DNA from 2 places in the Blautia liquoris genome. Region 1 is predicted to be linked to the other one. Evidence: riboswitches for the same ligand, from Rfam matches in the RefSeq annotation. Region 1 holds a riboswitch; the other holds the start of a gene.
What was found. Region 1 has a riboswitch for lysine ahead of dapA (4-hydroxy-tetrahydrodipicolinate synthase). Riboswitches for the same ligand answer to the same signal wherever they lie in the genome.
Positions count from the first base shown of each region.

Region 2: linked by a shared signal. The riboswitch ahead of INP51_RS16460 (ABC transporter permease subunit) and the one ahead of dapA (4-hydroxy-tetrahydrodipicolinate synthase) in region 1 are both predicted to bind lysine.

Region 1 covers NZ_CP063304.1:295,451-299,680, forward strand. The annotation lists gene typA (translational GTPase TypA) at 1-1,194, opposite strand, end outside; gene INP51_RS01405 (single-stranded DNA-binding protein) at 1,367-1,999, shown strand; lysine riboswitch at 2,053-2,224, shown strand; gene dapA (4-hydroxy-tetrahydrodipicolinate synthase) at 2,435-3,319, shown strand; gene dapB (4-hydroxy-tetrahydrodipicolinate reductase) at 3,316-4,074, shown strand.
Region 2 covers NZ_CP063304.1:3,448,817-3,453,046, forward strand. The annotation lists gene INP51_RS15695 (amino acid ABC transporter ATP-binding protein) at 1-431, opposite strand, end outside; gene INP51_RS16460 (ABC transporter permease subunit) at 444-2,009, opposite strand; lysine riboswitch at 2,111-2,283, opposite strand; gene INP51_RS15705 (M3 family oligoendopeptidase) at 2,413-4,077, shown strand; gene INP51_RS15710 (MetQ/NlpA family ABC transporter substrate-binding protein) at 4,149-4,230, opposite strand, start outside.

The DNA of each region.
Region 1 (4,230 bases):
TTCATCTGCCTTATAAAGCACTTCGGCTTTACTTACTGCGAATTCATATCCTTCACGGCGCATATTCTCAATCAGAACAGAGAGATGAAGTTCTCCGCGTCCTGAGACCTTCAGGCACTCAGGAGTCTTGGTGTCCTCCACACGCAGGCTCACGTCTGTATTCAGTTCGCGGTAGAGACGATCTCTTAAGTGACGGGAAGTGATATATTTACCTTCCTGTCCTGCCATAGGAGAATCATTCACCATAAAGTTCATGGATATGGTTGGCTCTGATATCTTCTGAAATGGAATAGCCTCTGGATTCGATGGATCACAAAGGGTATCACCGATACGGATATCGGGGATCCCCGATATCGCAACAATAGAGCCAATCCCTGCTTCCTGGACTTCTGCTTTATTCAGTCCCTCGAATTCATAAAGTTTGCTTACCTTTACACGCTCTTGTTTTTGAGGGTCATGGTGATTCAGCAGCAGGATATCTTCATTTATCTTGATTTTGCCGTTATCTACTTTTCCAACACCGATTCGGCCAACATATTCATTATAATCAATTGTGCTGATCAGTACCTGGGTGCCTTTGTCAGGGTCACCTTCTGGAGCGGGGATATAGTTTAATATTGTTTCGAAGATCGGAGTCATGTCTTTTGGCTCATCCTCCAGATTATCAAGAGCAAAACCACCCTTGGCAGAGGCATAAAGGAACGGGCAGTCCAGCTGTTCATCGGATGCATTCAGATCCATGAGCAGCTCTAATACCTCATCAATAACCTCAGCGGGTCTTGCCTCTGGCCGATCAATCTTATTAATGCAGACAATCACCTTCAGATCGAGATCCAGTGCTTTCTGGAGCACGAACTTTGTCTGTGGCATGGGTCCTTCAAAAGCGTCTACCAGCAGGATTACACCGTTTACCATCTTCAGAACACGTTCAACTTCTCCTCCAAAATCAGCATGTCCGGGGGTATCTATGATGTTAATCTTCGTTCCCTTATAATTTACGGCTGTATTCTTGGACAGTATTGTGATTCCACGTTCACGTTCTATCGCATTGGAATCCATGACTCGATCCTGAACTTCCTGGTTTGCGCGGAAAATACCACTTTGTCGGAGCAGTCCGTCAACCAGCGTTGTCTTGCCGTGATCTACATGGGCAATGATAGCGACATTTCTTACATCATTTCTTTTCGTTTTCATTTATATTTACCTTCTTTTCTTAACCGTCAAACTACACGGTCGTAGTATAGCATAAATTGTCGGATTTGAACAGGGATAGAAATTACAAAAAATAATTGTTCTAAGATCTATTTGTGGTGAATAAATATGTTTAATATAAGATACCAACAAGAGAAAGGGGAACTATTTATTCATGGCAGATAAGATTATTGAAAACAATCAGGTACAAATTATGGGAGAGGTAGTGTCACAGTTTACATTCAGTCATCAGGTATTCGGGGAAGGTTTTTATCTGGTAGACGTTAATGTAAAACGTCTCAGCGATGCAACAGATATCATTCCGGTTATGATATCCGAGAGACTGATCGATGTGACACAGGATTATGATGGCGAATACATACTAGTGACGGGCCAGTTCCGCTCCTACAACAGACATGAAGAGAAGAAAAACCGCCTGGTACTGTCCGTCTTTGCCCGTGAGATCACCTTCGTGGAGGAAGAAGATGATTCCGTCAAAACCAACCAGATATTCCTGGATGGCTACATATGCAAACCTCCTGTTTACCGAAAAACGCCTCTCGGAAGAGAAATCGCCGATTTGCTGATTGCCGTTAATCGTCCATATGGAAAGTCAGACTATATACCTTGTATATGCTGGGGAAGGAATGCCAGGTTTGCTTCTGCATTTTCAGTAGGTGGACACGTTCTGGTCTGGGGAAGGATCCAGAGCAGGGAGTATGTCAAAAGACTCAGTGAGACCGAATCAGAAAAGCGTGTGGCCTATGAAGTATCTGTGAGTAAACTCGAATATGCGGATCAGGGGTGAAAACAGTTCTTGACAATGATATAAACAGATGTTATTATGAAAATTAAATAAAGATTGAAGATAGAGGTTGCATTTTTCAAGAGTATGATGTTGGATGTTCCAGAAACAGGTGAAAACAGCAGAAAGGGAAAGATGCCGAAAGAATATAGCATCTGGGTTATAGTTCTTGGGCGTGACATTAACAGTGGCACGACTGTCATCGCAAGGTGGAGTGCTATCCCATGTATATGGTTTAAGTATATACGAGAGACGGCGCTCATGCTCCGTCTCCTTTTTAGTACCCGTAGATATGGGGTTGCTTTCTCATGTTTGTTCGGGTCCCAAGGTCATGCTTTTTCATGCAAGCATGAAACGCAGGACCTTTTGACCCTGGTATCATAACATATATATATAAGGAGCGGATCATGAACACTGCTGTCAAGAAGGAGGAAAGATATGGCTGTATTTAAAGGAGCAGGAGTTGCAATAATAACTCCAATGAAGGACAATGGGGATGTGAATTTTGAGAAACTTTCTGAAATAATCGAAGATCAGATAAATAATGGCACAGATGCGATTATTATCTGTGGTACGACAGGGGAGGCTTCCACGCTTTCACACGAGGAGCACGTAAAGACTATCCGTCATTGTATCAGACAAGTGAATGGCCGTGTTCCTGTGATTGCAGGCACAGGTTCTAATGATACCGCAACGGCAGTCCGGACATCGACAGAGGCAGAGGAAGCAGGGGCTGATGCGGTTCTTCTCGTTACACCTTATTATAACAAGGCGACGCAGAAAGGTCTGATCGAACATTTTACAAAGATAGCGAATTCAATCTCTATTCCGGCAATACTGTACAATGTCCCCGGCAGGACAGGATGCAATATTCAGCCGAAAACGATAGCATATCTTGTAAAGAATGTCGAAAATATTGTCGGTGTGAAAGAAGCCAGCGGCAATATCTCTCAGGTAGCGGAGCTGATGCATCTTACGGATGGTGAGATTGATCTTTATTCGGGAAATGATGATCAGGTTGTTCCGATTCTTTCCCTTGGCGGACTCGGAGTGATCTCTGTTGTGTCAAATGTCGCCCCAAAATATATGCATGACATGGTTATGCAATTCTTTAATGGGAATGTGAGAGAAAGTGCCCGAATGCAGCTTGATGTCATGCCGCTTTGCAAAGCCTTGTTCTGCGAAGTGAATCCCATCCCTGTAAAGACCGCCATGAATCTGCAGGGCTGGGATGTGGGGCCACTTCGACTGCCGCTTTGTGAGATGGAACCTGATAACAAGAAACTATTACACAATGTGATGAAAGATATGGGACTCTTATGATAAAAGTAATTATGAATGGCTGCAATGGACATATGGGACACGTGATCTCAGACCTGATTTTTGATGATGATGATATGGAGATTGTTGCCGGAATCGATATTTCAGGAGAAGGAGACTGCAGCTATCCTGTCTATACAGATATTTTCAACTGCAAAGTTAATGCAGATGTTATGATAGATTTCTCATCCTATAAAGCAACGAATCGTGTACTTGAGTACTGCGGGCAGAGAAAACTGCCCCTGGTACTTTGTACAACGGGACTAACTGAGGAACAACTAAACCTCGTTTCTAAGATGAGCCGAGAGACAGCAATTCTTCACTCGGCGAACATGTCTCTTGGCATTAATGTCTTGTTTAAACTGATACAGGATGCAGCAAAAGTTCTGGCCCCGGCAGGATTCGATATGGAAATCGTGGAAAAACACCACAGATTAAAAAAAGATGCACCCAGCGGGACGGCGATTGCTCTGGCAGATCACCTGAATCAGGCGCTGGACAAGCAGTATCATTACTGCTTTGACCGCAGCCAGAGACATGAAGAAAGAGATTCAAAGGAAATCGGGATTTCTTCTGTCCGCGGCGGAACCATAGCGGGCGATCATGACGTGATCTTCGCAGGAACAGATGAAGTGATCACGATTTGTCATCAGGCAAGTTCTAAAGGTGTATTTGGAAAAGGTGCACTGGAAGCAGCAAGATACCTTGCCAATAAACCGGCCGGTCTGTATGATATGAGCGATGTGATTGCCGGATGAGTATTTTACCCGCAACATCGTATTTTTTGTGAATAATTCCATTGATTTTTCGCATACTACTCCTATCAATGAATGATTCCAGAACTGCACAAGCACAAAGTGCGAAGCGGACGATGGTATCATGGAATCAAAATATCTATTGAATGAGCAAAGGAG
Region 2 (4,230 bases), 370 kb from region 1:
TGACCACCGGAAAGCTGTGATGGTTTTGCATCAATATAACGCTCCATGTCTACCTTTTTCAGGTTTTCTATGGCTTTTTTCTTCGCCTCTTCATGCGATTTTTTTAACACAGTAACTTGGCCCACAATACAGTTTTCCAGAACGTTCATGTTACTAAAAAGGTTAAACTGCTGAAACACCATCCCCATGTGTGCACGGTATGCGGGAAGATCATAATTGGGATCCAAAATACTTTTTCCCCTATACAGGATCTGCCCGCCGCTGGGCTTCTCCAACAGATTGATACAGCGAAGCAAGGTTGATTTTCCCGAGCCTGAGGAACCGATAATCGTGACCACTTCTCCCTTGTCAACAGAAAGATCAATATCCCTTAAAACTTCATTTTTACCAAAATTCTTTTTTAAATGTTCTATCTTTATGATTTCTGACATAGCAATCCCTCTCTATTTTTCCTCCGAAATCGGTACATAATCTGCCGGTCCATCTAATCTTTTCTCCACGTAGCGCAGGATTCTTGTTATCGTAAATGTCAATATAAAGTAGATCACACAGATAATCGTATAGGTCTGGAAAAACATATAATTCGTTCCTGCTGCAGATTTCCCCTGGAAAAACAATTCCGTCACAGATATGATGCTCAGAACAGAAGTATCCTTGATGTTGATGACGAATTCATTTCCGGTTGCCGGCAGGATATTTCTAAGTACCTGCGGTATCACAACCTTGCGCATGGTCTGTCCATGTGTCATGCCAAGTGCCTCTGCTGCCTCGAACTGTCCCGAATCAACCGCAAATATGCCGCCGCGTACAATCTCTGACATATAGGCACCGGTGTTAATCGAAACGATAAACAGGGCAGCTCCCGTGCGGTTCAGATTGAATCCAAATAGCAATGCCGTTCCATAATAAAACATTGCAGCCTGAACAATCATAGGTGTACCACGAAAAATTTCCACATAGGCATTTAAAATCCATCCAAAGATCTTCTGCAAAATCTTTTTGATCTTGTTTTCAGAAATCGGTATGGTGCGATACACTCCTACCAAAATCCCGATGATGCCGCCGATCACAGTGCCGGAAAGTGCCAGAAACATCGTCATCCCCGTGCCTCGAAGGAACATCTTCCCATTCTGTCTTAAGATTCGGACAAATGAATTCTCTTGGCTGTTTTCCTCTTCTGCTGCCGGCTGATTCGCCGTAGCGTCATCCATGATCTTATCTCGCTCGCTCTGAGGAATTCTGGCCAGTATTTCATCTATCTTGGCAAGATCAGGGTCTCCTTTTCTCATACCAATCGCAACTGCGGTATCATCCGGACTGGTTTCAAAACCCTCGCTTTCCTTGAACTGAACCATCTTCAGTTTTGGATTGACACTTTGTGCTGTAACCCCTTCTGGTCTCTCGCTGACATAGGCATCGATAATACCTGACTGAAGCGCCACTCTCATTGCAGGAAAATTATCCATCGCCTCTTGCTTGTCTACTCCCGGAATCTGGTCAATGACAGTATAATGAAATGTAGAGAGCTGAGCGGTCACTTTCGCATCTTTAAAATCATTGAGACTTTTCGCTTTGGCATATTTCGTGTCCGCCCTGGTTACCATAACCAGATTTGACTCATAATACACATCGGAAAAGTCCATCTGCTCTCTTCTCTCAGCTGTCGGTGACATACCGGCGACGATGGCATCGATCTTGCCGGACTCAAGAGCAGGCGGAAGTCCATCCCACTCTGTTTTTACAATCACAAGCTTGCGTCCCAGTTCATCGGCAATTCTTTTTGCGATTTCTACATCATAGCCTCCGGCATAAGATTTATCCCCTTGAATTGGGACAGCGCCGTGATCGTCAGAATTCTGTGTCCAGTTAAACGGGGCATAGCCTGCCTCCATTCCCACGCGGAATTCCTTTTGATTTTCCCCTTCTGCCTGTGCCTTAATTGCAAGCCCCGGCATCATACTGATCATCAGAATCAGAAGTAATGACAGGACCGAAACTTTCTTCTTCATATTCTTCTCCTTCTCATAGACTTTTCTAAGTCAAACCTGTACCCTGCATGAATAAAAAAAACACTCTTGAAAAACCAGAGCGCTCACTTTTATCACCTTATTGTAAACATAGCGCAACTTAGTTAAACACTAAGACAGTCCACAGGCTGTTAACCTATGTCCCAACCGGATTGTACAAGAGATACCCTCCGATTTCGGCAATATTCCCTAGTTCTGCTTCCTCGTGTCTCTTCACTCCACAGTGTTAATAAATATCGCAACCTCTACCTCAATACTTGAGATGTCCCATATTTTGTTTTAAGATTCTTTTTACTATCCTAGCCCTTTATTCTCATCTTGTCAAGTTTCGTTTTATGGTATAAGCTATATTTACATAGTTTTCAATTTGAAAAGGAGGGTTTTTATGAGATTTTCTGACATGCTCTATCAACGGGTCGACTTTGAAAAATTAAAAAAGGATTTTTACGGGCTTTACGATGCTTTTTCCAATGCCAGATCAGGCGCAGAGCAGTTTGAAGTTCACCAAAAATATTATGAGCTGACGGATCACGCCATGACTGAGATGACAATTGCCGAGATCCGGCATGACATCAATATGTCTGACGAATTCTACGGTGCAGAGCAGGATTATTATGATGCGAACCGTCCCATGTTCCAGAATTTGATTGTCCGTTATCAGAAAATGCTCTATGAATCGGAGTTTCGCCCCTATCTGGAGAAAAAGATCGGTCCGGTGGCATTTAAAAATATTGAACTTGCCACAAAATCAATCGATGAGAAGATTCTTCCCCTGATGCAGGAGGAAAATGCACTGCAGACCAGATATAACAAACTTTTGGCCACAGCTAAGATTGACTGGGAGGGTGACACATTAAATCTCTCCCTGATGACTCCTCATATGCGTGATCCCAATCGCCAGACTCGCATAAAAGCCTGGAACAAATTCTCCAGTTTCTTTACAGACAACCAGGAAGAACTCGACGATATCTATGACAAACTGGTCAAAAACCGCACGACACAGGCAGAGAAACTGGGCTATAAGAACTATCTCACCCTCGGATATTACCGGATGAACCGCAACTGCTATGGTCGCTCGGACATCCAGCAATTCCGCAAGCAGGTAAAACACGATCTTGTTCCGTATGCCGAAAAGCTTCACGAAAAGCGCAGAGCACGCCTCGGTCTCGATACCCTGCGTTATTATGACGAGGATGTCTATTTTAAGAGTGGAAACCCTTCTCCGACCGGAACCCCAGAAGAGATTCTTGCAGCCGGAAGAAAGATGTACAACGAACTATCCCCGGAAACCGGAAAGTTTATGAACTTCATGTGTGACAATGAACTTTTTGACGTAATTGGGCGAAAGACGAAAAAGACCGGCGGGTATATGACCTATCTTCCGGATTATAAATCCCCCTTTGTATTCGCCAACTTTAACGGAAGCAGCGGAGACGCCGATGTGATTACACACGAGTGCGGACATGCATTCCAGGGATGGATTGTTGCGGATGATCCCATCCGAGAACACGCTGACATCACAATGGAAACCGCTGAAACTCACTCCATGTCCATGGAATTCTTCACGGAACCATGGATGAATCTTCTCTTTGGAAATCGCGCAAAAGATTACGTCGACATGCATTTTGAAGACTCCATTCTCTTCATCCCCTACGGAACCATGGTAGATGAATTCCAGGATATCTGCTATGAAAATCCCGCCCTTTCGCCAAAAGACCGAAACGCCGTGTGGAGAGATCTTGAGAAACAGTACAAACCTCATCTGAACTATGCGGGAAATAAATACTACGAGGAAGGCGGTTTCTGGCAGAACAAACACCACATCTATGACAGCCCGCTTTATTATATCGACTACTGTATCGCCGGGACAGATGCACTTCAATATAAAGTGTGGATGGATCAGGATTACAAATCCGCCTGGGAGAGTTACCTGAAACTCTGCCGCCTGTCCGCTTCCGATTTCTTCACAAACTTGATCAAAGATGTCGGACTGATCAACCCCTTTGAAGATGGCTGTATGAGATACGTAGTGAAAAAACTGGATAAATAGTTAAAGTTCAATGAAAGCCGCTCAGTTTTGAGCGGCTTTCAAAAATCATGATTTATTTTATTATGCTGTTATCAGAATGACGGAACCACTGCACCTGCATACTTGTCTTCCATGAACTTCTTCGCTGTATCGCTTGTCAGTGCTTCAACAAGG